2 regions of the Neoasaia chiangmaiensis genome follow, and region 2 is predicted to be linked to the other one. Evidence: predicted binding sites of a transcription regulator. Region 2 holds the regulator's gene; the other holds the start of a gene.
What was found. The regulator LexA, encoded in region 2, represses DNA repair genes until DNA is damaged. The targets are predictions, from matches to a motif close to TGTTCTANNTANGTTC.
Positions count from the first base shown of each region.

Region 1: A0U93_RS13520 (putative DNA modification/repair radical SAM protein) is a predicted target of LexA. The motif match lies at 9,180-9,195, and genes of this name have one in related genera.

Region 1 is NZ_CP014691.1:2,846,135-2,862,185, reverse strand. It holds gene A0U93_RS13565 (hypothetical protein) at 234-686, shown strand; gene ilvC (ketol-acid reductoisomerase) at 793-1,812, opposite strand; gene ilvN (acetolactate synthase small subunit) at 1,812-2,339, opposite strand; gene ilvB (biosynthetic-type acetolactate synthase large subunit) at 2,339-4,132, opposite strand; gene miaA (tRNA (adenosine(37)-N6)-dimethylallyltransferase MiaA) at 4,175-5,146, opposite strand; gene serB (phosphoserine phosphatase SerB) at 5,189-6,079, shown strand; gene A0U93_RS13535 (TetR/AcrR family transcriptional regulator) at 6,315-6,977, shown strand; gene A0U93_RS13530 (flagellar biosynthesis regulator FlaF) at 7,016-7,414, opposite strand; gene A0U93_RS13525 (flagellin N-terminal helical domain-containing protein) at 7,510-9,057, opposite strand; gene A0U93_RS13520 (putative DNA modification/repair radical SAM protein) at 9,201-10,433, shown strand; gene A0U93_RS13515 (UdgX family uracil-DNA binding protein) at 10,430-11,908, shown strand; gene A0U93_RS13510 (tetratricopeptide repeat protein) at 11,872-13,623, opposite strand; gene putA (bifunctional proline dehydrogenase/L-glutamate gamma-semialdehyde dehydrogenase PutA) at 13,825-16,051, shown strand, end outside.
Region 2 is NZ_CP014691.1:996,194-1,012,244, forward strand. It holds gene A0U93_RS04740 (CTP synthase) at 1-272, shown strand, start outside; gene kdsA (3-deoxy-8-phosphooctulonate synthase) at 269-1,093, shown strand; gene A0U93_RS04750 (OsmC family protein) at 1,093-1,566, shown strand; gene A0U93_RS04755 (DUF3429 domain-containing protein) at 1,569-2,057, opposite strand; gene eno (phosphopyruvate hydratase) at 2,216-3,496, shown strand; gene A0U93_RS04765 (dimethylarginine dimethylaminohydrolase family protein) at 3,554-4,402, opposite strand; gene A0U93_RS04770 (FtsB family cell division protein) at 4,559-4,873, shown strand; gene rpmG (50S ribosomal protein L33) at 4,935-5,102, opposite strand; gene lexA (transcriptional repressor LexA) at 5,339-6,022, shown strand; gene A0U93_RS04785 (hypothetical protein) at 6,039-6,620, opposite strand; gene pgsA (CDP-diacylglycerol--glycerol-3-phosphate 3-phosphatidyltransferase) at 6,707-7,312, opposite strand; gene uvrC (excinuclease ABC subunit UvrC) at 7,397-9,337, opposite strand; gene A0U93_RS04800 (dipeptidase) at 9,654-10,670, opposite strand; gene xth (exodeoxyribonuclease III) at 10,754-11,548, shown strand; gene A0U93_RS04810 (response regulator transcription factor) at 11,561-12,274, opposite strand; gene A0U93_RS04815 (L,D-transpeptidase family protein) at 12,496-12,990, shown strand; gene A0U93_RS04820 (cation:proton antiporter) at 12,997-14,838, opposite strand; gene A0U93_RS04825 (GNAT family N-acetyltransferase) at 14,949-15,425, shown strand; gene A0U93_RS04830 (RsmB/NOP family class I SAM-dependent RNA methyltransferase) at 15,406-16,051, opposite strand, start outside.

The DNA of each region.
Region 1 (16,051 bases), 1.6 Mb from region 2:
CCCACACTGCTTCGTATCCGACGACCGTCGCGATGCCCTCATCATGTCCTGTGTCGCCGTCGTGTCGCAGCATATCCATCCCGAGGTAAGCCCGGGCAGGCAATGACGACGAAAGCACCAGCGATGCCTCGCCGTGGTGGCTGATCGTCCCCTGCCTGACAAGCGCCGCCCCATCGCCAGTCAACAGTCCGGCTTCGGCGCCATGAAAAGCCAATTATTTCCAGAGAATATCCATGACACGTTCGATTCCCCTGACCATTTCGCCCGCAACAGGTGCAACCCGGCGATCCCCGCGCCTTGAGGAAAAAAGGAGCCGTTCCACCGCAGACATTGCGCCGGCTCTCTGGGCGGAGAAAACCAGTTCCGGAGCCATTCGCCGCCTCAATCTCGATGACGCCAACAAGGTGCAGGAGGTCTGGCTGACAAAGCATGCGCTGCGTCGCAACGTGCAGGCCGTGCGCGGCACCGCGCGCGACGATGGCTGGTTCACGCCGGAGGACGGCAGCCACGCCTTTCGTCTGGGCAAGGACTGCTTCTTCACCCGGGAAGAAGCACAGGAATATGCTGACGGCAAACGGCGCCAGCTTATCGCATCCCTCAAGCGGCGTATCGGCAGCCTTGAGTCGCTGCTCAAATCCGACGATCAACCATCGGCCAGACGACGCCGAAGCAAATCAGCCGCCTGACGACGATCGCAAGTGTCGAACGAACCTCTTTGACCGAGAGGCGCCCGGCATAAAAAAGCCCCACACCTTGGTGCGGGGCTCATTCTCCGATTCAATCGGCAAGATTTTAGTTGCGGGCCTTGTCCACCAGCTTGCCCTTGGCGATCCAGGGCATCATCTCGCGCAGCTTCTCGCCCACCTTCTCGATCTGGTGCGCGTCGTTGCGGGCACGAATGGCCTTGAAGCCCACACCGCCGGACTGGTTCTCCAGAATGAAATTACGCACGAACGTGCCATCCTGAATATCGGTCAGCACACGCTTCATCTCTGCCTTGGTTTCCGGCGTGACGATGCGCGGCCCCGTGACATATTCGCCGTATTCCGCCGTGTTCGAGATCGAATAGTTCATGTTCGCGATGCCGCCTTCGTAGATCAGATCCACGATCAGCTTCATCTCGTGCAGGCACTCGAAATAGGCCATTTCCGGCGCATAACCGCCTTCGACCAGCGTTTCGAAACCCGCGCGGATCAGTTCGACAAGACCACCGCACAGCACGGCCTGCTCGCCGAACAGATCGGTTTCGACTTCTTCCTTGAAGCTGGTCTCGATGATGCCGGCGCGACCACCACCATTGGCCGATGCGTAGGACAGCGCGATTTCCAGCGCCGAACCGGATGCATTCTGCGCAACCGCCACCAGCGACGGCACGCCGCCACCCTTCTGGTATTCGGAGCGAACCGTATGGCCGGGCCCCTTCGGCGCAATCAGGAACACATCCAGATCCGGACGGGCCTCGATGATGCGGAAATGAATGGAAAGACCGTGCGCGAATGCCAGTGCCGCGCCCTGCTTCAGGTTCTTCTCCAGATGTTCCTTATAGAGCGCACCCTGGCCCTCATCCGGCGTCAGCACCATGACGACATCGGCCCAGGCCGCGGCTTCGGACGGGCTCATCACCGTGAAACCGGCGTCCTGCGCCTTCTTCACCGCCGAGGACTCAGGACGCAGGCCGATGACGATCTCCGGAACGCCGCTGTCCTTGAGGTTGTTGGCGTGCGCGTGACCCTGGCTGCCGTAGCCGATGATCGCGACCTTCTTGCTCTTGATCAGACCCAGATCGGCGTCGCGATCGTAATAGACACGCATCAGAAAGACTCCTGGTTGGAATGAAAGGTTTCAGGCCCGCGCGTGATGGCGGCGATACCGGTTCGCGATACCTCGGCCAGACCCAGCGGGCGCATGAGTTCGACAAACGCGTCGATCTTCTCCGCCGCGCCCGTCATCTCGAAAACGAACGAGCCCGCCGTCGTATCGACGATGCGCGCCCGGAAAGCGTCGGCGATGCGCATGCCTTCGGTGCGTGACTCGCCATGGCTGACAACTTTGACCAAAGCCATCTCGCGCGCCACATAAGGCCCGCTGGCCGTCAGATCGCTGACGCCATGCACGGGGATCAACCGGGCGAGCTGCGCCTTGATCTGCGCGATCACCATCGCCGTGCCCGAGGTCACGATCGTGATACGGGAGAGGGACTGTGCCGGATCGACGACCGAAACCGTCAGGCTCTCGATATTGTAGCCGCGCCCGGAAAACAGCCCGACGACGCGCGCCAGCGCACCGCTCTCGTTCTCGATCAGCACCGCGATAACGGCTGTTTGAATATCGTCGGACATCAGACCAGCATCATCCCTTCCTGCGTCACTTTTGCGGCATTGGCTTCGGCATCCGGGCCCAGCAACATCTCGTTATGCGGCGCGCCCGACGGAATCATCGGGTAGCAGTTTTCATCCTGCGCAACACAGATATCGGCGACAACCGGACCGTCATGCGCCAACATGCGTTCGATCACGCCATCCAGCTCGCCGACGCACGTCGCACGAAGCCCCGTTCCATGAAATGCTTCGGCCAGTCGCACGAAATCGGGCAGCGCCTCGCTGTAAGACTGCGAATACCGTGAACCGTGCAGCAATTCCTGCCATTGCCGGACCATGCCCATATAGCGGTTGTTCAGGATGAACAGCTTAACCGGCAGGCGATATTGCGCGATCGTCCCCAGTTCCTGAATATTCATCAGGGTCGACGCTTCACCGGCGATATCGATCACCAACGCATCGGGATTGGCCACCTGCGCGCCCACGGCGGCTGGAAGACCATAACCCATCGTCCCGAGACCGCCCGATGTCAGCCAGCGGTTCGGCTTGTCGAACTGGAAGTGCTGCGCGGCCCACATCTGGTGCTGGCCGACCTCCGTGGTCACAAACGTGTCACGCCCGGTGGCGCTTGCCAGTTCATACAGACGCCGGACGGCATATTGCGGCCTGATAATGGCATCGGCCTTCTTGTCCTGCTCGAAACCGAAGCTGTCGAGCGCCCGCCACGCCTCGATCTGCGCCCACCATTCGGAAATATCCTGCCCATCGCCATCCCAGGCGGCCAGCAACGCCTCGATCGTGCGCCCGACATCGCCCTGAAGCGCCACGTCCACGCGGATGATCTTGTTGATCTGGGACGGATCGATATCGGCATGCACCTTGAATGAATCCGGGGAGAACGCATCAACCCGTCCTGTCACGCGATCGTCGAAACGCGCGCCGAGCGCGATCAGGAGATCGCAGCCATGCGTCGCCAGATTCGCTTCATAACTGCCATGCATGCCCAGCATGCCAAGGAACTGCCTGTCGGTGGTGGGGAACGCGCCCAATCCCATCAATGTCGAAGTGACGGGAAAACCCGTGCGTCGTGCAAGCTCGCGCAGCGCGGCTGAAGCCTGCGGCCCGGAATTGATGACACCGCCGCCCGTGTAAAAAAGCGGTCGTTTGGCACGCTTCATCGCGGCGATCGTCTGCGCCAGCGCGTTACGGTCCGCATCCAGACGTGGGTTGTAAAGACGGTGCAGCCGACCCTGCCCGGGTGCCGGCATGGGCGCCTTGCCGACCGTGATGTCCTTCGGCAGGTCGATCAGAACCGGACCGGGCCGACCGCCACGCGCCACCTCGAAAGCCTCACGCACGATCGGCGCCAGGTCGGACGGCCGCTTGACCAGGTAATTGTGCTTGGTCGCAGGACGCGTGATGCCGGTCGTATCCGCTTCCTGAAACGCATCATTGCCGATCAGCGCCGTCGGCACCTGTCCCGACAAACAGACTACAGGAATGGAATCCATCAGCGCGTCGACCAGACCCGTCACGGCATTCGTGGCACCCGGACCGCTGGTGACCAGCACCACGCCCACCCTGCCCGTCGAGCGCGCATAGGCTTCCGCGGCATGCACGGCAGCCTGTTCGTGCCGCACCAGCACATGCCGTATGCTATCCTGCTTGAAGAGCGCGTCGTAGATCGGCAGCACGGCGCCGCCCGGATAGCCGAAAATAACCTCGACACCCTGTTCGACGAGGACGCGCAGAAGCACCTCGGCGCCATTCAGCGCTGGTGTGTTCCGTTCATCCTGTCGTATCGACGCGTCCATTGATCGCACCCCTCTGGTTGAGCGGGCGGGTTTAGGCGGTGCTTAGACGCACGTCAATCGCTCATGTATGAAAATTTCTATTTTATCTGATTCTCTTTTCGAAAGTTGCGCAGACGGGTCGAATCTATCGCGCGAAATGTATGTGTCTTCGTCAGTTGCCAGAGAATGATGATTGAACCATGTCGCCTGTCGGCGCGTGTAGCGTCCCGTCGCCAGGACTGCCCGTTCCAGCGCTTCGTCCAGACCGATCGTCCCATGACGGTAAGCGATCAATTCCGGCACGCCATGCGCACGCATGGCTGGCAGGGCGGATGAAAGATCGCGTGCCATCAGGGCATCCACTTCCGCCAACGCTCCCTCGTCGAGCATTGTCCGGAATCGCTTTGCGATTGCCTCCCGCAACAAGGGGCGCGGGGGATCGAGACGCACGGCCAGAAACCGGCAGGGTGCAGGCGGCAGACCCGGTTGCTTCCGCCACCATGCCAGACCATGCCCCGTACCGCGCCAGACTTCCCAGGCGCGCGCAATCCGCTGCCCATCCGTGGCGCGAAGGCCGCTTGCCGTTTCCGGGTCCACTGCCGCCAGCCGCGCATGGACGGATGCCGCGCCCTCCACCTCAATCATCGTACGCGCTTCCTCCCGCGCCGATGCCCCCGGATCCGGCACTTCGACCAGACCATCCGTGAGTGCCCGGAGATACATGCCTGTGCCCCCGCACAGGATCGGCACAGCACCGGCACGCCAGGCAGTTGCCATGGCGTCAAGCGCCGCCGAGCGCCACCACGCCACACTGCCCGCCTTTTCCGCATCCAGCACACCGTAAAGCCGATGAGGGGCAGCGTTTTCATCGTGCTCCGACGGGCGTGCCGTCAGAACGCGCAAGTCGCGATAAACCTGCATTGAATCGGCATTGAGAACATGTCCCCCGAACCGCGTTGCCAGATTCAGCGCGAGCGCCGACTTGCCCGAGCAGGTCGGTCCCGCCACAATGATCGCGATCCGGGAGTGTGTCATGGCGCATCCCCTGCCATAATCGTCGTTAGTTTTCGAGCCCAGATGACCCTTCCTTATGTTTTGACTCTTGTCGCCAATCGTGAAAACGGCACACTTCCCACCGCGGTGATCGACGTTGCGCGAAACATGGTGAAGGGCGCCAAGCCCAACATCCTCTCGCCGGGCGAAGCGGTCGACATCCCCTGCCCCGCACCCGGTGCCGGCTCGCCGTCGGCAGCGACGCTGCGCGCAAGTTTCGCACGACATCAGGTCGACGCGCTGCTGCTGAAAAGTCGTGGACGCCGCAAGGCCGTGCTGGTTGCCGACATGGACAGCACGATCCTGAAGAATGAAACGCTGGACGATCTTGCGGATCTCTTAGGATGTGGCGACGAGGTGCGGCGCATCACTGAGGCGTCGATGAACGGCGAAATGGACTTCGATGCGGCGCTTCAGGCGCGCGTCGCGTTACTAAAAGGGAAAAACGCCGACACCCTGAAAAAAGTCCTCGAAAAGCTCGTCATTCAGGACGGCGCAAAAACGCTGGTCCAGACCATGAAAGCACATAACGCACGCACGGCGTTGGTCTCGGGTGGGTTCACCTATTTCACCCATCATGTTGCTGCGGCGTGCGGTTTCGATGAGCATCACGGAAATGAACTTGCCATACGGAACGGTGTCCTGACCGGAGAGCTGGCAGCACCAATCCTGGGCCCCAATGCCAAACTTCAGCATCTCGAACGCCTTGCGGCGGAACGAGGCGTCAAGTTAGGCGCCACGTTGACCACCGGTGATGGCGCAAACGATCTTCCCATGTTGAGAGCAGCCGGGCTGGGGATTGCATATCACGCAAAGCCACACGTTCGCGAGGAGATCGTAACGCAGGTCAATCATGCGGGCCTGCGTGCGCATCTTTTTGCACAAGGCTATCCAGCGCAGGCATTCGTTTCGTGATGTGACCTGCGTTGTCTGCGCATCTTGGATGCAATCAGGCCGTAGCGGTCAAAGCCTAAGGATTTGCCTTCCTCGATTATGCGCAAGCCCAGCAGCCCGCCGCACACGACGCACCTGACCGATCGGACAATTAATTCTTGCGCTGATCGACCGGTTCGGTCAGCATAGGAAAGATCTGAATGATCTTCCTGCGCTCAATTTGTGCGCCTTTCATATATCACGGACCCCTATTCTGATGCCTGACGACTTCGCCAACTCTGCTTCAAACCCGGAGGATGCGTCGGCAACGCAACACTTTTGTGCAAAGCGTCAACAGGTCTTGCGCGGCGCAGAGGCCGTTTTTCTGGAACATGGCTACGAAGGCGCGTCGATGTCCCAGATCGCGCAACGCGCCAAGGTCTCAAAAGGCACGCTCTACAATCACTTTGAAAATAAAGCCGATCTTTTTGCTGCGCTAATTGATGAACTCAGCAGACTCAAACTTGCAACGATGTTCGAGCGCATTTCAACGCCTGAAGGAAATTGTGCAGAAACACTTGTTACGGCTGCTGCTGAATTTATCACTATCCTAATTAGCCCAAGCCCGGTGGGCATGTATCGAATTATTGTTTCCGAAGCACCCAAATTTCCTCATCTGGCGGACATCTTCTGGCGTTACGGTTCCGGCATCGTATTGAGGAATATGTCGGCATGGCTTGAAAACGAGAGCAAAAAAGGCAATCTCGCGATAGATGACCCTGTTTTCGCAGCCGAGCAATTCTTCGCATTGTGCCAGACACGAATTATTCAACGTCGGCGACTAGAGCTTCCCGTTGATTGCAGCAAGGCGGCCATTCAAGAAGTTGCGCGAAAGACAGGGGATGCCTTTCTGAAAATATACGGTCCTGTCCAGTCCTGAACGTGGACTTTGCCACCAACAATCACCTCATGCTGGCACTACACTGCCATTCCGAAAACGCCGTCATGTCTTTCTGACTTTTGCTGAGCAACCTCTTTTGATTGATTCAAACCATCAATCATATCCCGATTGATATCTATCAAAGGTTGTAGATCGCTTGAGTCGTTTAACGCGGCATTGCTGAAATTCATGACCCACCCGCCCAGGCTAATCAGGTCTTTTTTCAATAAATCCGGCAAAAGATTGTCGGTCCGATCCACGCCGCGCGTCAAAATACTCCACATCATATAATTGATACGAAGCGCCGAACGCCGCTCGTCCACTGTGCCGGCATTGAGAAGAAGATTATTCGCTCTTTTAAAGGAGTCAATTTCGACATCCTTCGAAGAGAGACCACTGTCCGTCTGCCGGACATACCTCGAGACCGCGTAATTCAATTTTATGCCTTTATATCAAATTTGAATTTTCTCTGAAATACGGCTGCTCATTGAGCCGCCCCAATCGGCATTACCTCTCGAGGCGGCTTTGGTTGTTAGCCCCTGAAGAGACTCAATAGGGTTGAAGACTGTGAATTGGCAATTGAGAGCGACTGGATTGCAAGTTGTTGTTTTGTCTGGAGCGACGTCAGTTTGGCGCTCTCAGCAGCCAGATCCGCGTCGGTCAGCGCACCCACACCGGTCGTCAGCGCATTCGACAAACTGCTGACCGAGGTCTGTATCTGGGAGACCTGATTCGTGCTCGATCCAAGCGATACCGAAATCGAGCCCATTTTCGTAATAGCTGCCTGCACGGTCGCCAGTGCAATTTGTGACCCGCTTGCCGCCGATCCCGTCACATCCGTTGTCACGGCCGCACCCGATGAATCATTGAGTGTTTTTCCGAACGAAGGCAGATTGGATGTGCCATCAATATTGTTGCCGCTGATTGTCAGCGTATTGTTGGCATCCGCTGTCACCTGAAAGCCGGCGTTGGACATGGCGGTCGTCAACAAATCGGTCTGCGCCTGGGTCTGCGCTGAAATTTTCGACCCCGTCGTCGCGGTCGAGGGCAGAGCCGACGCCGATTTGGTGTTCACATCCACGACAACGGTCTGAGCCGTTGCATTACCATTCGCGTCGAAGGCAGTCGACGCGGTAAACGTCGTATTCCCGCTGGCATCCTTTGACGCGGTGATGGACGTTCCATTGCTGAAGGCATAAGTCGTATTGCCGCTGCTATCGGTCGACTGCTTGCTAAGGGTGACCGACGTATCCGTATCCGAAATCGTACCGTCAGTGCCGACCGTCAGATTTGCCGCCGTCGTAATGCCGATTGCCGAAGCCAGTTGAGCACCAATGGTGGCATTCGACGAAAGCCCGGTCGAACTGCCGGTTCCCCCATGATTATCCATGACGAAATTGTAGCTGATCGCCGGATTTTGTGCTGTGCCGGTGCTCGCCGTCGCAGCGGTATTTTTGATTTGCAGATTACTCGCAGCCGCAGTCGTTCCCGAATCCGCGTTGACGAACTGGTCTTTCCCCAAGTCGATGGAAGCGCCCTGCTGATTGATATTCAGACCTGCCAGCCCCAACCCTGCGGACGTGGCATTGAAGCCGCTCTGTGTGTAGAGCGTGCCGTTGACGTCCTGCGCCGTCGAGATCGACGTGTATTTCACCCCATTACCAGTGGCGCCGGAGAGAAGGTTGATTCCCTGCATCGTCGCGCTGTTGGCGTAGGAATCGATCTGCGACAGCGTATTGTTGATTTGCTGCTGCATGGTGTTGGCGTTGAAGCCATTCGACTCGGCGGTGATAATGCTTTGCGACAAACTCGATAGCGCCATCGAAATATTCGAGGCCTGTGTCGATGCCGTATTCAACACCTGGCCGGACAACTGCAAACCCGACTGAACACCCGAAAGGGCCGCAATCTGCGAATTCATCGACTGCGAGATCGCATAGACCGCGGGGTTGTCCGAGGCGGAATTGACATCCTTGCCGGTCGAAACCCTGTTCTGCGTCTGATTTAACGCTGCGGTCGTCTGGTTAAGGCTCTGAAGCGCCGCCATTGCGGCATTATTGGTGTTGATCGACAGGCTCATGGAATTTTCTCCGCTTTTGCAATTTTTTGCAGAGCCAGATGAGCATCGAATCGGTTAACAAATTCCCAACAGTTTTTACGATGCCGTGGGCCCACGCTTTTTTCTTTGTGTTTTCCGAATAAGAACATATGGTGAACTTCGCTATGAAGAAAACGCTTTCCGCTCGCCTCGCCATTCTTTCAGATGCCGCAAAGTATGACGCTTCCTGTGCGTCAAGCGGTGCGGAAAAACGCGACTCCCGCCAATCGGGAGGCCTGGGGTCGAATGCGCGCAGCGGTATCTGCCACTCCTACACGCCGGATGGCCGCTGCATCTCACTCTTGAAAATCTTGCTGACGAATTTCTGCATTTATGATTGTGCCTATTGCATCAATCGGTCCTCATCGAATGTTGAACGAACGAGATTTTCAGTCGAGGACGTGATTTTCATTACCCTGGAGTTCTACAGAAGGAACTATATCGAAGGGCTTTTCCTGTCGTCAGGGATCATCCGCTCGTCCGATTACACGATGGAGGAGATGGTACGCGTCGCACGCGACTTGCGGCTGAAACACAATTTTCGCGGATATATTCATCTCAAGACAATCCCGGACGCCGCGCCACATCTGCTGGAAGAAGCCGGACTTTATGCCGATCGTGTCTCGATCAATGTCGAGATGCCGACCGAAACAGGCCTTGCTCAATACGCCCCACAAAAACGGTCGTCCGGCATTCGGACGGCGATGGGAAACATGCGACAGAATATCGAAGCCAGTCGCGACAAGAGCCTTACCGGTCGGGTCGCACGCCGCTTCGCGCCCGGTGGGCAAAGCACGCAGATGATTGTCGGTGCCGATAGCTCGAACGACAGCGCCATCCTGGCCAGCAGCGCGTCACTTTATAGCGGATATCACCTCAAACGCGTTTATTATTCAGCTTTCAGCCCTATTCCCGAAGCATCCAGCCTTCTTCCGGCAATGCAGCCACCACTACAGCGCGAACATCGCCTGTATCAGGCGGACTGGCTGTTTCGCTTTTATGGTTTCGATTTTCATGAGATCACGGCTTCGCGTCCCGATGGGATGCTCGATCTCGACCTCGATCCCAAGCTTGCCTGGGCGCTGGATAATCGTGCGCTGTTTCCGCTCGATCTTAATCGCGCCAGTCGCGAAATGCTGCTTCGCGTGCCGGGATTGGGGCCACGTGCCGTCTCGGCCATTCTGTCCTCCCGCCGGCATCGTCAATTGCGCCTGGAGGATTTAAGCCGCCTGAACGTATCGCTCCGCAAACTGAAACCATTTGTTCATGCGCCTGGATGGTCGCCGAGCGCTCTGACGGATCGCCGCGACCTGCGAACACTGTTTCTGCCCCAGCCAAAACAATTGTCACTGTTATGAAATTCACCCTTACTCAAGCCGATAACGGTCGATTCGAAACGTGGCGGCACCAGGCGCGACAGGCCTTGCAGGCTCAAATCACGCCGGAACAGATCGAATGGCGGCTGGCCGGTCAGGACGAAATGCTGTGGTCGACCATGAACGAAACCGACCTCACCCAATGCCCGCCGGTCAGAACACAGATCACGTTGCGCCCCTCGACACTGAAGCTTCTGGAGGATGTCATTCGGCATCGCGATCCGGATCGCTTTACTCTCGCCTATCGACTGGCCTGGAGAAGCCAGGCGGAACCGAACCTGATGGCGATCAAGACCGATAGCGATGTCGTACGGGCATATCGCATGCAACATCAGGTGCGGCGCGATGCGCATAAGATGAAAGCTTTCCTGCGTTTTCGGGAACATCTTTCGCCCGCGGGCGATCGTCGCCAATTTCTGGCGTGGTTCGAGCCTGAGCACCATATTCTCGAAGTCGTTGCTCCATTTTTCACGGCGCGCTTCGCTGACATGGATTGGGTCATCCTGACGCCGAGAGGATCAATCGCCTGGGACGGCACCTCATCATCCATCTCACTGGAACTCTGCGCACAGCCCGCCATCAGCGATGACATGGATGCACTCTGGCTGACCTACTATGAATCGATTTTCAATCCCGCGCGCATCAAGACCAAGGCGATGCGCGCCGAAATGCCGAAACGTTACTGGAAGAACCTGCCTGAGGCGTCGGCCATTCCCCATCTTCTTGCTACAGCCGAGGCCCGTGTTCTGGCGATGGCCCAACAGACAAGCGGTGAAGCACCTGCATTTCACCAGCGTCTGACCGAACGGCAGGCACAGCCGGTCGATATCGGTAGCGACGCGATCGACCTGCCGTCACTCAGACACGATCTGACCGCCTGCCGTCGCTGTGCGTTGCATTGCCATGCCACGCAAACGGTGCCGGGCACTGGCCCGGATCACGCCCGACTGATGATAATCGGCGAACAACCCGGCGATCAGGAAGACCTGAAAGGAACGCCCTTCGTCGGACCCGCGGGTCAGGTGCTGAACGCCGCAATGCGGCATACAGGTCTGGACCGCCACTCGGCCTATCTGACAAACGCCGTGAAACATTTCAAATTTGCCCCACGTGGGAAACGCCGCATCCATCAGACGCCGACCGCGCACGAAGTCGATGCCTGCCGTTGGTGGCTCCGGCAGGAAATCGCCATCGTCAGACCATCGCTGATCGTAACGCTAGGCGCCACGGCGCTCAAATCACTCACCAACCAGACTCTTGCACAATCCCGCGGTCGTTTGACGATCATGGAGAACGGAACCGCACGGCTGGCAACCATACATCCTTCATATTTGCTTCGTCTTCCGGACGCGGAACGCCGCCAGTCGGAAGAAGCACGTTTCCATGCCGATTTGCAGCAGGCCTCCAAATGGCTGCGGGATCATGCCACGCGGGACTTCGCCGGTGCGGAAGCATGATAGATTTGTGAGAACTGCGTCAGAAGCTCTCGCGCCTCCTCGATGACGCTGTCCCAATCACCCGGTTGCGACTGTCGCAAAATGCGCATTCCAGGATACCAGGGAGTGTCGCTTCTGTTTTCCATCCACCGCCAGCAATTGTCGAAGCGGGATATCATCCAGACCGGCATGCCCAGCCCGCCCGCAAGATGGACGATCGACGTATCGACGGCAATCAACAGGTCGATGCCCGACAGACGTGCGGCCGTATCGGCAAAGTCCAGAATTCCATCGGTCACGTCCACGACCGGAAGTCCCGACGTCTCAATTTGTTCCCGCGCCGCACCTAACTGAAAACCTGCGAAACGCACGCCGGGAACGGTGAACAATGGCGCCAATCTGGCAAGATCGACCGACCGACGGCGGTCGATGATGTGCGCCCGCGCCTGACCCGGGCGCGGATCGCCTGCCCAGACGAGTCCGACGATCAGATCGGGCCATGCGGCATTGCCTGCCATATGGTTTCGGACCGCGTTTCCCTGCCGGACACGCTCAGTAAGCGGCACGCTCAAATAAGATGCGTCAGGAACGGAAGCGACAGTCAATCCGACGCGAAGCGGCAAACTCGCCAGCGGGCAATGAAAATCGAATGTCATCCAGGGCGTCAGCGCCGATACAACATGCGTGACGCCGACCACATCACTTAGCAAACGCACGAGCGGTTGAGGCACCTGAAGCGTGACCTCGGCACCCAGCGCCGCGACCGTGGACGCCAGCCGCACGAATTGCAGCGTGTCACCATAGCCTTGCTCGGCATGCAGCAGGATGCGGCGTCCCGACAAGTCCTCCCCTGACCATATCGGCGCATTGATATCGTTACGCGGTCGCTGGCAGTCGCGCCAGCGCCACTCATATTCCCGCCACCCCTCTTCGTACCGACCAGCCTTCAGAAATGCGGTTGCACGGGAAAACCGTGTCGCCGGATGCTCGGCGTCATGCCGTAGCGCCTGATCGAAAATCCCGATCGCGTCGGCTGCCCGGTCCAGATTCAGCATGGCATGGCCGAGATTGTGCAACGCCGCGTGCGTCTCGGGGCCCATTGCGAGCGCTTTCTCCGCAGCGCCGCGCGCCGCATCGAAATCGCCCAGCCCGGCCAGCGCGGAACTGAGATCGACAAGGTACAGCGCACGGGTCGGATCGTTTTCGATGGCCTGCCGAAGATAGTCGATGCCGGAAGCGAGATGCCCCTGAACGACAAGCAGGCATCCCAGCCGATGCTGGACCGCTGCGACTGACGGCGCGATCTCGAGACTGCCTCGATACAGCCTCTCTGCCTGATGCTGATCGCCGGCGGATTCGAAGAGCATACCCAACAGGAAATGCGCATGACCTGCCGATGGCAACGTCTCCAGTGCCCTTTGCCGCTCTGCAGTCGCTTCCTCCCCGCGCTTCAAAAGCTCGAGACATGCGATGAACAGCAAACGGATCGGGAAGTCATCTTTCAGCCGCAGCCGACGCTTCAACGGCGCGTATGCCTGGACAGGCTTTCCGGCCTTCATATGTGCTTCGCCCAGGATCGACAAACTCTCCCGGTCTTCGGGATCGTATGCAAGAACGCGCACGGCCATGCGACGCGCCGCAACGAACTCCCGGGCGGCAAGGTGGCAGCGTGCCTGATGTCGCATCGCATCCCGGTCAGACGCATTGGTAACGCTACAGTCATGAGGATTGCGCACGCGAGCCCTTCCCACCTTTTCCCATCGAAAGGGCAGTATGCCGGGCCCGGCTTAAATAACTCTTAATCGAAAAATGCCGTCATAATGATCGTTGCCCATGCCGCGCTGATTTTCAAACCGGCGACGATCCTCTACATCGCAAGACATGCAGGCGTGTTTCGATATGCCTGCGCCCTCCTCGTATTTTTTTTCTGAGAAGCCATGAACGTTTTCGCCGGTTTACTCGCCTCGCAGCCGGAGCCGTGCGCCCTTCGGGACGCCATTTCCCAGGCACGGCGCCTGCCGGAGCCACAATGCATGGCAGCGCTTCTCGAAACCGCCAAGCTGACGCCACGGCAAACCGCCGAGGCCGACGCCACCGCGCTGATGCTGGCGCAGAATCTCCGCACGCGCGGCGCGGGCAATGGCGTCGAGGCTTTGATGCAGACGTTCTCCCTCGGTTCGGAGGAAGGCGTGGCGTTGATGTGCCTGGCCGAGGCGCTCCTGCGTATTCCGGACGCCGCCACACGCGACGCCCTTATCCGCGATCAGATCGGACGCAATACATGGAGCGATTATATCGGGCGCAATCAACCCACGCTGGTGAACGCCGCCGCCTGGGGCATGTCGCTCACGAGCCGTCTGTCGGCCTCGCCGAACGGCCTGCGCGGCCTTGTCGCGAAAGGAAGCGCGCCTTTCGTCCGACAGGGAATCAACCGTGCGATCCGCATGATGGGTGGCCAGTTCGTCATCGGGGAGACGATCGCGCAGGCGCTCCGTCACAGCAGTACGCGCGAGCATGAAGGCTTCACCTATTCATACGACATGCTCGGCGAAGCGGCGCTGACCGCCGCCGACGCCGCGCGCTTCCGTCAGGATTATATCGACGCGCTCGAAGCCCTCGGCAGGCACGCGCGGGGGGATACACTTTACGAACGCCCCGGCCTGTCCATCAAGCTCTCCGCCCTGCACCCGCGTTACAGCCGCGCGCAGCGGGCGCGCGTGATGACGGAACTGGCCCCGATCCTGAAGGCCCTTGCCGTCCGTGCGAGGCAGTTGAACATCGGGCTGAATATCGATGCCGAGGAAAGCGAACGGCTCGAACTCTCGCTCGACCTGCTTCAATCCCTCTGCGAAGCGCCCGAACTGGCCGGCTGGAACGGCATCGGCTTCGTGGTGCAGGCCTACGGCAAACGCGCACCACGCGTTCTGGAATGGCTGATTGCCCTGGGCGCACGCACGGGTCATCGTCTGATGGTGCGACTGGTCAAGGGCGCCTATTGGGATAGTGAGATCAAGCGGGCGCAGGTCGAGGGACAGGACGACTTCCCCGTTTTCACGCGGAAACATCATACGGATATCAGCTATATCGCCTGCGCGCGCCAGTTGCTCGACGCGCCGGATTATATCTATCCACAATTCGCGACCCACAACGCACGCACGATCGCGACGATCCATGCGCTTGCCGGACCGCACTCTCCGGGCCGATATGAGTTCCAGTGCCTCCATGGCATGGGCGAAACGACCTATCAGCCTGTCGTTTCGAAACAGGGATTGAATGTCCCTTGTCGAATCTATGCGCCCGTCGGTGCCTACGAAACACTTCTGGCGTATCTGGTGCGCCGTCTGCTGGAAAACGGCGCCAACTCGTCCTTCGTCAATCAGGCCGCCGACGCCAACATGCCGATCGAACGTCTGATCGATGACCCGATCGACACCGCGCACGCCGCAGCGCTCCCGGGCAGCGCCAACGAGCATATCGCGCGCCCTCCTCAATTATTCGGGCCGGAACGGCGCAACGCGCTGGGCATCGATCTGACGGACGAGCCTACAATCCGCGCACTCAGCGCGACCCTGTCCACGCCCCGCCACTATCGTGCCGCGCCGACCGTCACCCCGGCAGCCACTTCCCCCCGGCGCGGACGGGTGGTTCATAACCCGGCCATCGGCGAAGACCATATCGGCGAGGTGATCGACGCGACGCCCGCCGACATTCTCGCCGCACTCGACCGCGCCGCGACCTCACCCATTTGGGCCGGACGCACGCCGGACGAACGCGCCACCCCGCTCGAGCGCGCCGCCGACCTGCTGGAAGGCGCTGATTACGAACTGCTCGGCCTGATCGTCCGCGAGGCGGGCAAAAGCTTCCCGAATGCCATCGCCGAACTGCGCGAAGCCGTCGATTTCCTTCGGTTCTACGCGGCCCAGATCCGGGCAACATTCGACAACGCCACACACACGCCGCTTGGGACGATCGTCTGCATCAGCCCATGGAATTTCCCGCTCGCCATTTTCATCGGGCAGATCGCCGCCGCACTGGCTGCCGGCAACAATGTAATCGCCAAGCCCGCCGAGGAAACGCCGCTGATCGCCGCGCGTGCGGTAGAACTCCTGCACGAAGCCGGTATTCCGCCCGACGCGCTGCAATTCCTGCCCGGCGACGGCACGG
Region 2 (16,051 bases):
CCGCGACCATCTACGGCACGACCGAAGTGCGTGAGCGCCATCGCCACCGCTATGAGGTCAATGTTCACTATCGCGAACAGCTCGAAGCCACCGGCCTGCGCTTCTCAGGCATGTCGCCTGACGACGTCCTGCCGGAAGTGATCGAATACCCCGATCATCCGTGGTTCGTGGCCGTGCAGTATCATCCCGAATATCTGTCGAAGCCCTTCGCGCCGCACCCGCTCTTCGCGGGCTTCGTTGAAGCCGCCGTCAAGAAAGCCCGCCTCGTATGAGCGACATCCATATTGGCACACTGGCCGTCGGCAATAGCCGACCCTTCACCCTGATCGCCGGGCCGTGCCAGATCGAATCCGAGGCCCATGCCGTCGAAATGGCGTCGGCCCTGCACGAACTCTGCCGCGATCTCGGCATCGGGCTGATCTACAAAAGCTCGTTCGACAAGGCGAACCGCACGTCCCTGAACAGCCAGCGCGGCATCGGCATGGCCAAGGGCCTCGAAATCCTGGCCCGCATCCGCGAAACATTCGGCTGCCCGGTCCTGACGGACGTGCACGGTCCCGAACAATGCCGCCCGACCGCCGAGGCGGTGGACGTGTTGCAGATTCCGGCCTTCCTCTGCCGCCAGACCGATCTGCTTCTCGCCGCCGGTGAGACGGGCGCGGCCATCAACGTCAAGAAGGGCCAGTTCCTCGCTCCGTGGGACATGGCCAACGTTGCCGCGAAGATTGCGTCCACCGGAAACGAGCGCGTCATGCTCTGCGAGCGCGGGACCAGTTTCGGCTACAACACGCTGATTAACGACATGCGCGGCCTGCCGATCATGGCGCAGACCGGATATCCGGTCGTCTACGACGCCACGCATTCCGTCCAGCAACCTGGCGGCCTGGGGGGCGCATCCGGCGGCCAGCGGGAATTCGTGCCCGCTCTCGCCCGTGCCGCGCTGGCCATCGGCGTGGCGGCCGTGTTCATCGAGACCCATCAGGAGCCCGACAAGGCACCGAGCGACGGCCCGACGATGGTGCCGCTGCACGAAATGCGCGCCCTTCTCACCCGCCTGAAAGCCTTCGACGCCCTGAGCAAGCAGACATCCTGATGCATGACAGGCGCCACAGCTATCAGGTCACCGTGACATGGACCGGCAATCACGGCCATGGCACGACGTCATACCACACGTACGGGCGCAATCATGACATCGCCGCCGAAGGCAAGGCGACGATCCACGGTTCAGCCGATCCGAGCTTCCGGGGTGATCCGACCTGCTGGAATCCGGAAGAGCTTCTGCTGGCGTCGCTCAGTGCCTGTCACAAACTCTGGTATCTCGGCCTCTGCGCCGGAGCGGGCGTCAATGTTCTCGCCTATGTCGACGATGCCGAAGGCACCATGATCGAGTCGCCCAACGGCGACGGCAAATTCGCGAACGTGACGCTGCGCCCGCGTATCACGCTGGCCACCGATACGGATCTGGCACGCGCGACGGCATTGCATGAGCAGGCGCATGCCCATTGCTTCATCGCCCGCTCGGTCAACTTTCCGGTTCTCTGCAAGCCCGTTTTCGAAACGGCCTGATTTCAGATCGCGTAGTTCTCAAGCGGCATCAACAACGCCGCGCCCAGGCAGAGCACCGCCACCGTGGTGAGCACCAGCCGCAGCATCATGTAACCCGGCGGCAGCGCACCGCGACGGTAAGCGGCGCGCTCCACGGCGATCGTCGCCAGAAATCCGGCGATCTCCAACGCCAACCCGGCCCGCACATGCCAGACCACGCCGGCATAGAGCGCAAGCCAGGCCCAGAGCGACGGCACGACGCCCCATAACAGCCGCTGCCGATCCAGCTTCTGCGTGCCCGATCCCGACATGATCGCCGGCGGCTCCAGCGCCAGCCCCCAATGCACCGCCCCCAGGAATGACAGGATAGCGCCGCCATAGGTCAGCATGGCCATACCCAGCCGCGGCACCGGTCCCAGCGTGCCGGCGAACAGGATCGCCACCGCCAGTCCGACGAAGGGAATCAGACCACCCAATCCGAGGACGATGGCAAGCAGCGGCAGTCTTTTCACGATATCGATCCTTCAGGCCTTCGGGACCCTGATAGCAGTTGACAGAAACGCAGTCACAACGCCTTGTGGCGCGGCAATGCGGATCGCCTTCCCGCACAACGGCTTAACAGGCGATCCGTATCATACAAAATGCGTCCAACCGGTAAGGGAGCATCATCATGAGCGCCATCGTCGATATCGTCGCGCGGGAAATCCTCGACAGCCGCGGCAATCCCACCGTCGAAGTCGAAGTCGAACTGTCCTCCGGCGCCAAGGGGCGTGCCGCCGTGCCGTCGGGCGCCTCCACAGGCGCGCATGAGGCCGTGGAACTGCGCGATGGCGATATGTCCCGCTACGGCGGCAAGGGCGTGCTGAACGCCGCCGCCTTCGCCGAAGGCGAAATCCTCGAGACGCTACAGGGCGCCGAATCCTCGGACCAGATCGCCATCGACAATGCGATGATCGATCTCGACGGCACGCCGAACAAGGCGCGCCTGGGCGCGAACTCGATCCTCGCCGTCTCGCTGGGCATCGCCAAGGCCACGGCCCTTGAACTTGACGTCCCGCTCTATCGCTATGTCGGCGGCGTGTTCGCCCACACCTTGCCGGTACCGATGATGAACATCGTCAATGGCGGCCAGCACGCGGACAACCCGATCGACATTCAGGAATTCATGATCCAGCCGGTCGGCGCACCCACCATGATGGACGCCGTGCGCATGGGGTCCGAGATCTTCGCCAAGCTGAAGAAGAACCTCGCCGCCGCTGGACACAACACCAATGTCGGCGATGAGGGCGGCTTCGCGCCGAACCTGAAATCGGCCGACGAAGCGCTGGGCTTCATCGCCAGGTCGGTGGAAGCCGCCGGCTATCGTCTGGGTGAGGACGTCACCTTCGCGCTCGATTGCGCCGCGACGGAGTTCTACAAGGACGGCCGCTATAAAATGGACGGCGAAGGCAAGGATCTCGATGCGGGCGGCATGGTCGCCTATCTCAGCGACCTCGCCGCCCGCTACCCGATCGTCTCGATCGAGGACGGTCTGGCGGAAGACGACTGGGAAGGCTGGGTGGAACTGACCCGCGCGCTCGGCAAGAAAATCCAGATCGTGGGCGACGACCTGTTCGTCACCAACACGGAGCGTTTGCGCCGCGGCATCGAGGAAGGCGCCGCCAATGCGCTCCTGGTGAAGGTCAACCAGATCGGCACCCTGACCGAGACGTTGCAGGCCATGGAAACCGCCCATCGCGTCGGTTATGCCTGTGTCATGAGCCATCGCTCGGGCGAGACGGAAGACTCGGTGATCGCCGACCTCGCGGTGGCGACGAACTGCGGTCAGATCAAGACCGGTTCGCTCTCGCGCTCCGACCGCACGGCGAAGTACAATCAGTTGATCCGTATCGAGAACGAACTCGCGACGGCCGCCCAGTATGCCGGTCGCACGATCCTGCGCCGCAACTGAACGATAACGCCGGCAGCAAAACAAAAAGGGGGAGCCGATCGGCTCCTCCTTTTTTATTCAACGCGTCACGTTATCGAGCCGCAACGTCATGCAATAAGCACCGCCGCCCGACAGCATGAAGGGCTGCAACGGCACGCCCGATACCGTGTATCCAAGCGCCGAGAGCCGCTCGACCAGCGAGGCCGGGGGCGCCGCCATGATGACCTGATCGTCGAAAGCAACGGCATTGACGCAGAAATGCCGCGCATCCTCCTCGGTGGCCACGATACGCTGCTCCGGCGGCACGATCGCCGCGATCCGCGCCTGCGTCTCGGCGGAGAATGCGGGCGGATAATAAAGAACCTCACCACGCGGCAGAACGTGGAAACAGGTATCGAGATGGTAGAAACGCTCCGTCACCAGCGGAAGGCGCTCGACCCGGATACCGAACGTCTCGGCAATGACCGCCACGCTCTCCTCGACCGATCTCTGCCCATAACCGACCCAGGCGAAACCCCGGCTTCGGTCCCACAGACAGTCCCCCGCGCCTTCCTGAAGAAGGCCGTCGGGCAGCGGCACAATCTCCGTCAGCGTGCCGTCGGCAACCATGTCCTCGAAAATTTTCTGGAAATATGGCTCCTCGCCACGTCGTTCGGAGAACCGGAAGCGTGCGGGCAGAACCCTGCCATCGAACACAATACCGGCATTGGCCGGGAACACCATGTCCGGCAGTCCCTCCTGACCGGACACAACCGTCACCTTCGCGCCGGCACGCTCCAGGGCGGCATGCAAGGCGTTGAAACCCCGTCGGGCACCCTGCGCGTTCTCGGCTGGATTACGGGCCCAAAGCTCAGGGTCCATCCAGGGATTGATGGCATAGGAAACATCGTAATGTCCGGGATCGACCAGCAGAAAATGGGGCCTCATTGACTATCCTTTGAGATGTTTTTGCTCATCATCCGATATCGACGCCCATGCGAGACATTCTTTGCGCCCACGGCATGGTTTGCGTTATGACATGAACAGGCGACCATTCGCCAATATCCGCCTGGTAGGAAAAGAGACCTCGTGAAAGTCGTCCGCATGTTTCGGCGCGCCGTGCGCGCGATCGTCCCCCCGGCCCTTTTCCTCGGCCTGACCGCCTATTTCGGCTGGAACGCCATGCAGGGCGACCATGGCATTCATGCCTATCACCAGCAGCTTCAGCTTCGGGAGCAGGCCCTCCAGGCCCAGCGCGACGCCAACGATGAACAGATCGTCTGGAAACGTCGCGTCGCCAGTCTGGACGAGCGGGCGCTCAACGCCGACATGCTGGACGAACGGGCGCGTGCCATGCTCAACCTTGCCCGCACCGGCGATCTCGTGATTCCCTACGGGCCGCACGACAAACTTTACTGACCCCGGACATAAAAAAAGCGGCCCCGAAGGACCGCCCTTTTCGGTTCCGCAAGCGCAGGGCTTACTTGATCTTCGCTTCGCGGAAAGCCACGTGCTTGCGCACGACCGGATCGTACTTGCGCACTTCCATCTTGCCCGTCGCCGAGCGGGCGTTCTTCTTCGTCACGTAGAAATAGCCCGTATCCGCCGTCGAAACGAGACGGATCTGAATGACGTTGGTCTTGGCCATGGGAACCTCGAAGCTGCTGATGTCGCTGCGCGCGACAGGGACGGCAGCGTTGATGAAAGTTGGGCGCAAAATGCTGATACAAGGGGCTCAGGTCAAGTCTTTCCGCACGCCATTGACCAGGAAAACGTCAAATTCGACCGGAAAATGACTTGCGAGGACCGAAACAGGAACCTATGTAGAACAAACCGGTTATTGACTGCCATTCCGACTCGGACCGGTTTGCCGCAGGAGCATCCATGCTGACCCGCAAACAGCACCAGTTGTTACTCTACATCGACGACCACCTCCGCCGTACCGGCTTTTCGCCCTCTTTCGACGAAATGAAGGATGCGCTGGAACTGCGCTCCAAATCCGGCATCCATCGTCTCATCTCCGCATTGGAAGAGCGGGGTTTCCTGCGCCGCCATCATCATCGTGCCCGCGCGCTGGAAGTCGTACGCCTGCCCAATACCGAGACGGCAGCTTTTACGCCTAACGTCATTCAGGGGGACTTCTCCGCCCGTCTCAGCGGCGTGGCCAACGACGGCGTCGCCCCCACAGTGTCCCTTCCCCTCTACGGCAAGATCGCAGCCGGCCTGCCGATCGAGGCACTCCGCGACAACGGGACACAGATCCAGGTCCCCAGCACACTGGTCGGCCACGGAGAGCATTATGCCCTTGAGGTTTCCGGTGATTCGATGATCGAGGCCGGAATCCTCAATGGCGACACCGTCATCATCCGCCGTGACGACACGGCCGAGAACGGCCAGATCGTCGTCGCCCTGATCGATGGTGAGGAAGTGACGTTGAAGCGCCTGCGCCGCCGCGGTAACGCCATCGCACTGGAACCTGCCAACGCCGCCTACGAGACGCGTATCGTGCCCGCCGATCGCATCCGCATTCAGGGCCGCCTCATTGGCCTGTTCCGTCATTACGAGTGAATGCTGGCGCCGCGGCTCAGTGCTGCGGCGCTGCTCCATCCTTGCGAACCGAAACAGTACCGTCCGGCGCGATGAATGTACTCGTGCCGTCGCCATTGGGGATGACGATCGTATCCTTCCGCGGCGTGGCGCCGTAATGCCGGGCATTGTCCGGCACGGTAGATGGCAACTCCGGCGTTGACGGTATGCCCGCGCCGGAAAAGTCATGCACGCCATGGCGCATGTCGTCGGTCTCACCAGCGCTGATCGACTTTCCTTCCGGCATCTGCTGTCCGTCCTGCCCCAGCGACCCGCCTTCCGTCATGTTGCCGTAATATGTATTGGGATCGCCGAGCGACGCGGCGATGCCGCCATGGCTGTTTTCGACGTCACGCAATGTCGGCAGCGGCTGCGGTGCCCCAGGCCAGATATTGCCGGGCTGCGCCAGTATCGGCATCGCCTGAACATCATGACCACGTGCCCGTTCGAGATTTTCCGAGTCGCCGCTCGGCCCATTCGGGTTCTCGCCAGGCAATGTTGCCGTATCGTGAAGGAATTTGCCGAAACCGGAACATCCGCTCAAAACGATAGGCAGTATCAGCAGAGCGGCTTTCCGCATGTCATGCTCCCACTATTTGCAGTCATTTACTTACCGGCACAATTCGCCGGGCGCCAGAGAGCAGTAACAACAATCATTGCAAACAGTCAGGGTGCAGGCTTTGCGGCTGTTGTCTGCCGGACGCGTCCCGTCATCCGCGCAACACCGGCCGTCAGATAGCCCCAGCCACTCACCAGTGTCGGCCCAACGGAAATCCACAACAACACGCCACCGATCGTGCTGACCGGCAGGAACGAAAGGCCAATCAGTCGCCCGGTGGAATCGCCCGCCAGCAGGAAGCCGATCGCCACCATCTGAATGCCGGTCTTCCATTTCGCCAGACGCGTGGACGGTAACGTCGCCCGTTGCGACGCCATATATTCCCGAAGACCGCTCACCAGTATCTCACGCAGCATGATGACGATGGCCGCGAACAGCGAGCCCGCCGCCAGCCTTCCGTAACCGGCAAGCGTGAGCAGAAGCGCACCGACCAGCAACTTGTCGGCAATCGGGTCCATCATGCGGCCAAGATCGGAATTCTGGTGCCAGCGCCGGGCCAGCATACCATCGAGATAATCCGTGATGCAGGCCGCGATATAAATCAGGCAGGCCGCCAGATCCGCAACCGGCTGCCGAATCGCCACAAGCGCCACCAGGATCGGGATGGCGGCAATGCGAAGAAGTGTCAGAACATTCGGCAAGTCCGTCAGCATGGTTCGATCCTAACGCATAACCCTACCGTCGGATACCACGGATCGCCGGGCCGATACCCTTTCGGCAGGCATCACTTTTTTTCTTCATGCTTCAGCACCGCGCGTCCATTCCGGATGAAAATGGCCATAAATCGTGCGTGCCGTCTCGGAATTGATGCCCGCCACATCAGCCAGTTCCTGCAATCCCGCCTGCTTCACGCCGCGTGCCGACCCGAAATGGTTCAGGAGCGCCCGTTTGCGCGCCGCGCCGATGCCGGGAATCGTATCCAGCTCCGATTGACGCAAACCTTTTGAACGCCCGGCCCGGTGCGTTGTGATCGCAAAGCGATGCGCCTCGTCCCGCAGTCGTTGCAGATAATACAGAACGGGATCGCGCGGCGGCAGCTGGAACGGCTCCCGCCCCTCCATATGGAACCATTCCCGGCCTGCATCGCGATCCGGCCCCTTGGCAATCGCCACCATCGGCACATCCGTCACACCGAGACCCGTGAGGATTTCCCGAACGGCATTGAACTGCCCCAGCCCACCATCGATCAGCAACAGATCGGGCCAGTCCTCCGGGCGGTCGCCATCCTCCGTGCGCGCACTCTTGCCGAAACGGCGCTCCATCACTTCGCGCATCATGGCGAAATCATCACCAGGGGCCATGTCGCTCCTAATCAGATATTTGCGATAGGCGCGCTTGTTGAACCCTTCCGGCCCACCGACGACCATCACACCGTAAGCGTTCTGGCCCATGATGTGCGAGTTGTCATACGTCTCGATCCGGCGCGGCGTGTCCGGCAGGTCGAACAGCGTCGCCACCCCCTCCAGCAACCGCCGCTGCCCCGCACTCTCGGCCAGACGCCGTTCCAGAGCCTCGCGCGCGTTCAGTGCCGCATGGTCCAGCACGTCCTTTTTCTCGCCGCGCTGGGGTCGTGCGATCTCGACCTTTCGCTCGCGACGGATGCTCAACGCTTCCTCGATCAGGGCCTGCTCCGGCAGGTCCGCATTGACCAGCACGAGCGGCGGTGGCGGCTTGTCATCGTAGAACTGCAACAGGAACGCCGACAGGACATCGCCCGCCGCCTCGTCCTCCGCCTGCGCCGGGAAGAAAGCACGATTGCCGTTGTTGCGACCGCCTCGAATGAAGAAAACCTGAATGCAGGTCTGGCCCGCTTCCTGCCAGACCGCCACCACATCCGCATCCTCGATCGTCGTCGGATTGACGATGCCGGAATTCTGCATGCTGGCAAAACCACGAATCCGGTCGCGAATGGCCGCCGCACGCTCGAACTGCAGCGATTCTGCGGCCTGCTCCATCTGCACGACCAGTTCGCGCTGCAACTCCGTGTTCTTGCCCGACAGGAATTGCCTGGCCTGTTCGACCAGCCCGGCATAGTCCTCCTGCGAGATACGGTCCACACAGGGGGCGGAGCACCGGCGGATCTGATACAGCAGGCAGGGCCGCGTGCGGCTGTTGAAGACGGAGTCGCTACACGAACGCAGCAGAAAACTCCGCTGAATGAGATTGAGCGTCTGGTTGACCGACCACGCCGACGCGAACGGCCCCCAATAGGTCGCACCCTTCACGGGCTTGCCCCGCTGTTTGGTGATCTGCGCGAACGGGTGGTTCTCCGTCAGCATCAGCCAGGGATAGGACTTGTCGTCGCGCAGCAGGATGTTGAAGCGCGGCTTCATCCGCTTGATGTAATTGGCCTCGAGCAACAGCGCATCCGCTTCCGTATGCGTCGTGACCACTTCCATCGTCACGGTCGAGGCGATCATGAGCCGCAGGCGTTCCGGCAACTGCTGCGGCCGGGTATAGGATGTCACGCGCTTCTTCAGGCTGCGCGCCTTGCCGACGTAAAGCACTTCTCCCTTGGCGCCCAACATGCGATAGACGCCCGGCGATAACGGAATCGTCTTCAACGCTTCCTTGATCGCATCGACCCCGCGCAGGCCATTCGCGGACGCCCCGGCGGGCGTCGCTTCCTGAAAGGCCCTGTCCTGCACGTCGGCAGGCTGATGCAGCAAATCACTCATGACATCATCCAACTTGTCGCCAGCATCACCACCGGACTTCATCCACCAAACTTGTGGATAACTCTGTGGGAGAAGAGATGACAGATTGATGACGGGCGCGGTTTCATCGCACCCGCCTCAATTTGCCTAATTTTTGGGCAGGAAAATTCAACCCGTTGAAAATCCAGCAAATTAGTAAAAATCTGACGCGCGGACCGGACCTTCGTCTCGCAAAACCCTGGAAATAAAGAGAGTCAATCCCGGCAGCGTTCCTGGCGTGGACAAATTTTGTCTGTGACTCCGCTGCACGGTCCCGTTTTGTTCGAGCGGCGCCTGTTTACCCACGACGCGCCGATTCTGCCAGTTCCATCAGGCGCAGGAAGTTCCCCCCCCAGATCGCGACGATTTCTTCCGGGGTGAAGCCTTGCCGCACCAAGGCAGCCGTGACATTGGCGCCCTGAGCGGCATCGGACCATCCCTCGATTCCGCCACCACCATCGAAATCCGATGACACGCCCACATGCGCCACGCCGATACGCCGGGCGATATATGCGACATGATGCGCCAGATCGTCGACCGTCGCGCGACCCAGCGCCGGTGCCTTGAGAAACGACGACATGGCCGTGACCTGCACCAGCCCACCGCTTTCGGCCAGACGATCCAGTTGCCGATCGTCCAGATTACGCGGATGATCGCACAGCGCCCGTGCGCAGGAATGTGTCGCCACCACCGGCGTGCGGGAACATTCGACCGCCTGGAGCATCGAATCCCGCGAGACATGCGAGATGTCCACCAGCATGCCGCAATCATTCATCGCGCTGATCGCCTCACGCCCCAATGCAGACAGACCGCCATGCAACGCGACCGGATCGTCCAGATCGGCGCGCGGAATGGCGGCATCGGCCAATACATTGTGCCCATTATGCGTCAGCGTCATGTAACGGGCCCCAAGCGCATAGAGCTGCCGGACACGCCCCGGATCATCCCCGATCGCATATCCGTTCTCGACGGCCGGTACGATGGCAACAGCTCCCGCCGCGACCGCCGACCGAACCGATTCCGCCGTGCCACACAACCGAACCTGATCGTCGCCGACCGCATCCGGCAACCCGCCAATGACCCGCAACATCTGTTCGACGCGCACCCACGCCTGATCGTGCCCAAGGGCGTTGCGGCGGCCCTGCGGGATGTAGGCCGCAAGACAGACAGCCTTCAGGCCACCTTTGCGCAGCTTCGGCAGATCGACCTGCCGTGTCACGGTGTCGTCGCCAAAGTCACCCCTGTCCGGCCAGGGAATGTCGATATGCGTATCGAGAGTCAGCAATGCATCGTGCTGTCGGGTATCGTCGTTCATCGCCGTCACAAATGGGGCCGTTCGCGAAATTCGACAAGACACACCCTTGCCATTCGTGCGCTTCTCATCGATTCCATCAGTCCATGCGCCTGCTCACATGGAACATCAACTCATTGCGGCTTCGGCTGCCCCTGCTCGAACGCCTGGTGGCCGAACGACAACCGGATGTCGTCTGCCTGCAGGAGACAAAAGTCCCCGATCCTCTCTTTCCCCTCGATGGGGTCAAGGCGCTGGGCTTTCCACATGTCCATTACGCCGGAATGAAAGGCTACAATGGCGTCGCGATTCTCTCACGCCTGCCCTTCACGCCCCTGACCGAACTGCCGGTCTGGTGCGCCCGCAACGACTGTCGTCATATCGGCGCACGCTTCGAGACGCCGGACGGCCCCGTCCTTCTGCATGACTTTTACGTGCCGGCAGGCGGCGACATTCCCGATCCGGCGGAAAACGATAAATTCGCCCATAAGCTGGATTTCGTGGATGAAGTCACACGGTGGTTCGCCACGACCCCACCCAGGCGCAGCATCGTCGTCGGCGATCTCAATATCGCACCGCTCGAACACGATGTCTGGAGCCACAAGCAGCTTCTGAAGATCGTCAGCCACACGCCACCGGAGACGACCCGTCTTCAGGCCTGGATGGATACCGGCTTCGTGGACGCCATGCGCCATGTCGTGCCACCCAGCGAGAAACTCTATACGTGGTGGTCCTATCGCAACCGGGACTGGCTGGCGTCCGATCGGGGGCGGCGTCTCGACCACGTCTGGCTCACACCAGACCTGATCGATCGCCTCAACGGCATGACGGTCCTCAAGGACGTGCGGGGGTGGGAGTCCCCCTCCGATCACGTCCCGGTCGTCATTGAACTGGCCATCTAGAAATCGCCGCCATCAGGCGACGGCACCACCCTCGGGATCGAGCCGGTAACCGCCGCCCTCCGTCAGCAGCAGCGAGGCATTCGTCGGATCGGGCTCGATCTTCTGACGCAGACGATAGATATGCGTCTCCAGCGTATGCGTCGTCACCGCCGCATTATAACCCCACACCTCGTTCAGCAGTACCTGCCGTGCGATCGGCCGGTGCCCCGCGCGATAGAGATACTTCAGGATCGCCGCTTCCTTCTCCGTCAGACGGATGCGCCGATTGCGCGCCGGCTCCTGCAGCAGCTTGGAGGACGGGCGGAAAAGATACGGACCGATCGTGAAAACGGCATCTTCGCTGTTTTCGAAAATGCGAAGCTGCGCGCGCAGCCGCGCCAGCAGTTCGGCAATGCGGAACGGCTTGGCGACATAGTCGTTCGCGCCCGCATCCAGACCGCGCACCACATCGGCCTCGTCATCGGAGCCGGTCAGGATGATGATCGGCATCCTGACACCCTGCCGGCGGAGTTCCGCACAGAAATCGCGGCCATCGCCATCCGGCAATGTCACGTCAAGAAGAATGGCATCGACACGGCTGCCCGTCGCCGCCAGTTTTGCCTTGGCATCGGCGACGGAAACCGCCTGAATGGGCTCGAATTCACCCTCGATCTGAAGTTGTTCGACCAAAAGCTGCCGAAGCGTATCGTCGTCATCAATAATCAAGACAGGACGTGGACCAGCCATCGGGTACTCTTTTCTTATCAAATTTTCGGAGCATGCAGATGCTCCCCTGCGGACAGTCTCCACCGGAAACAGATGCCGCGCTCGCTTCGCGCCTTACACCGATAACAAGCGCGAGCCAACGGAATGCACCCTTAAGGTTGATCTGGCCATGTCTGGACACTAGGCGAAAACTTCACAAAAAAGCGAGAACCCGGAGCGATTCTTTGCAAACTTCATCAATAATGACCGCCATAGGCGACGGAAAAGGCATTCTAACCTTCCGTCAGCATCAATTTCCCGTTGCCATCGGCGCCAACGGCACCCGTTCGGACAAGTCGGAAGGCGACAGCGCAACACCGCCCGGTCTCCTGCCGCTGCGCCGCGTCTTCTATCGCGCCGACCGCCTCGCCCGCCCGCGCACCAGCCTGCCCTGCGAGCCGCTCGCGCCGCATGACGGCTGGTGTGACGACCCCAGGCACCGCGATTACAATCGCTTCGTCACCCTGCCGCATGATGCGCGGTGTGAAAATCTCTGGCGCGACGACCACAGCTACGATCTGATCGCGGTGCTCGGCTGGAACGACGATCCACCGGTCCCCGGACGGGGCTCCGCGATCTTCCTTCACCTTCCCACCACCAGCGGCGTCACCGAAGGCTGCATCGCCCTGCCCGAAGCCCAATGGCGCACGCTGCTCGCCGACGGCATGGCCGCCATCGAGGTGAGCCCCGCGACCTGAGCGCCCCTACACAGCATCCCGCTGCGTCATGCCCTCCGGCTGCGATTCGGCTTCCGGCGGCGGCAGCATCGAGACGAGCAGGTCTCCCGGCGCCGGAACGATATGCTGCTCGTCCTCAGCCGAGCGAATGGAAATCGAAATACCGCGCCGGATGGAGAGAATGTCGAGCCGGTTCTGCATATTGCCGAACGCCGCGGCACTGGCTTCGTCCGCCGTCGTCGAGACGAAGCGCCATCCCTTCTCGAACAACGTGTCGATCAGCGTATAATTCCAGGAAGGCTCGCCCAGAACCTTGCCACGCGCATCGCGCGACAGGCCATGATAGAAATCCAGCCGCGCAACACCGGGACTGATCTGGAACACACGCTGCCGCCCCATATGCGGCGCCATATGCGCACAGACCATGCCGTTATAGATACCATCCGCCGTGGTCGCGATCAGATAATCCGCAGGCCGCTCCTCCAGCGCCTCCTCGCCATACTGGGAAAGCAACTCCGCCCGAAGGATCGGCAGGCTGCGCCGCGCCGCCGGCATCAGCGCACTGGAACGGTTGTCGACCAACAGGACCGGCACGCCCTGCTGATGCAGGCAACTCGCCAGATCCAGCGTCCAGTGGCTGGCCCCCACGATGGCCAGTGCCGGTTCATTGGACAGGGTGAGCTTCAGGCGACGCGCCAACGGTCGCAGGGAAAATCCGTGCAGGATCATCGTCACGGCAATCACCGCGAACACGGCCGGCATAATCAGCGCGGCACTGCGATAACCCGCATCCGCCAGACGGAACCCGGCCGCACCCGCCACGGCCGCCGCCACGATACCACGCGGCGCGATCCATCCGACGAACACCCGCTCCTGCCATGTCAGCCCCGTGCCGAGCGTGGAGAAAAAGATCGCCACCGGCCGAACCACGAAAAGCACCAGCAGCGTCAGGCTGAAGATCGGCAGGGACAGCCTTTCCAGAACGGTGCGGTGAAGATCCGCCGTCAGAAGGATGAAGAGACACGACACGACCAGAACGACCAGCGACTCTTTCATGCGCCGCAGTTCGGAAAGCCCCGGCACATGCAGGTTCGTCAACGCCATGCCGAACACGGTCGCCCCGATCAGCCCCGCGCCCTCCATGCTCAGGTTGCAGACACTGAAGATCAGCAGGGCGAGCGTCAGCAACAGCGGCGTCTTGAGAGGTTCCGGCATCAAATCCCGCCGGAAGAGATAGTTCACGAGATAGGCGGGAAGCACGCCCGCCGCCAATGCCTCCGCCGAAGACGCCAGAAGATCCGGCAGCGCACCGGTCAGGAACGCGCCCGCCCCGGATTCCGCGCGAACGGTCATGACCTGCAAGACGACCGCCGCCAGAATCGCGCCGATCGGATCGTTGATGATCGCTTCCCAACGCAGGAACGCCGCCACGCGCGGCTGCAACTTGTTATGTCGCAGGAGCGGCAACACCACCGTCGGCCCCGTCACGGTGATAATGGCCCCGAACAGCGCCGCCGTTCCCCATTCCAGATGCGCAACATAATGGGCGGCCAGCAGCCCGAGTACCCAGTTGATGGGCAACGCCAGCATCGTCAGGCGGATCACCCCCTCGCCCGCTTCCCGCAACTGGCGGAAATCGAGGATCAGGCCACCCTCGAAGACGATGATCGCCACCATGAGCGACACGAACGGCCGGAACAGCCACCCCAGCGATGCGGACGGATGCAACACATTCAAACCGGGCCCCAGCGCGAGACCCAGTGCGAACAGCAGCACGATCGCCGGCAGGCGGAAGCGCCAGGCCACCCACTGCGCGGCAATGCCTGCCCCCATGGTCGAAAGAATGCCGATCAGAATATCGGTGGACATCTTGTCAGGCGTCGCCCCTAAAGAAATGATGAACGTCACGTTGCCGCAACGCAAAGTCCGGCACCATAGCCGGAATGTTCACGACCGCCTAACCGCCGAAGACGTCACAGATGCTTATCCGCCCCGCCACGGACGACGACGATGATGCCATCGCCGGCATCCTCATGCCGATCATCGCTGCCGGTGAAACCTATGCACTGCCCCGCGACATGACGCGGGCGGAGGCATTGGCTTACTGGCGCTCCCCTTCCCATCACGTCCATGTCGCCGAAGGGCCGGAGGGCATCGTCGGCACCTGTTATATCCGCGCCAATCAATCCGGCGGCGGCCATCACGTGGCCAATGCCGCCTTCGCCGTACGACAGGGGTCGAAAGGCGTCGGTCGCCAGCTGTGCGCCCATGCGCTCGACATCGCACGGCAACTCGGCTTTTCCGCCATGCAGTTCAATTTCGTCGTCAGCACCAACACGCGGGCGATCGCCCTATGGCAATCCTTCGGTTTTGCCATCGTCGGCACGCTGCCGGGCGCCTTTCGCCATCCGGCGCAAGGCCTCGTCGACGCTTACGTCATGTTTCGGGCGTTGTAGCCACATTCACACGTCGCAGCACGGCCGCAAAGAAACCGTCCGTCCCGTTCCGCAGCGGCGTCAGCGAGAAGCTGGACTGTTCGCGCAGAGCCTCCGGCAGAACCTCGCCACCGGCCGGCGCCAGCTCGAAATCCGCGCGACGGGACAGGAAAGCATCGATCTGCGCCATATTCTCCTCCGCCAGAAGCGAACATGTCGCATAGACCAGCCGCCCACCCGGCTTCACCAGACTCGCCGCGCGGTCCAGTATCTCGGCCTGCTTGACGCGCAACTCACTGATATCATTCTCCGTCAGGCGGATGCGCGCATCGGGATTGCGCCGCCACGTTCCCGTCCCGGAACACGGCGCATCCACCAGCACGCGGTCGAAACTCCCGGCGCGACGCTTCACCCACTTGTCGCCACTTACCAGCAGATGCCGCTCAACGTTATGCGCGCCGGCACGGCGCAGACGCTTCACAGCACCTTCCAGCCGCTGCGCGGAGACATCGCACGCCACGATCTGCCCCTTGTTATGCATCGTCATGGCCAGCGCGAGCGTCTTGCCACCCGCACCGGCACAGAAATCCAGCACGCGCTCGCCCGGCTTCGCATCCACCGCCGCCACGACAAGCTGGCTGCCTTCA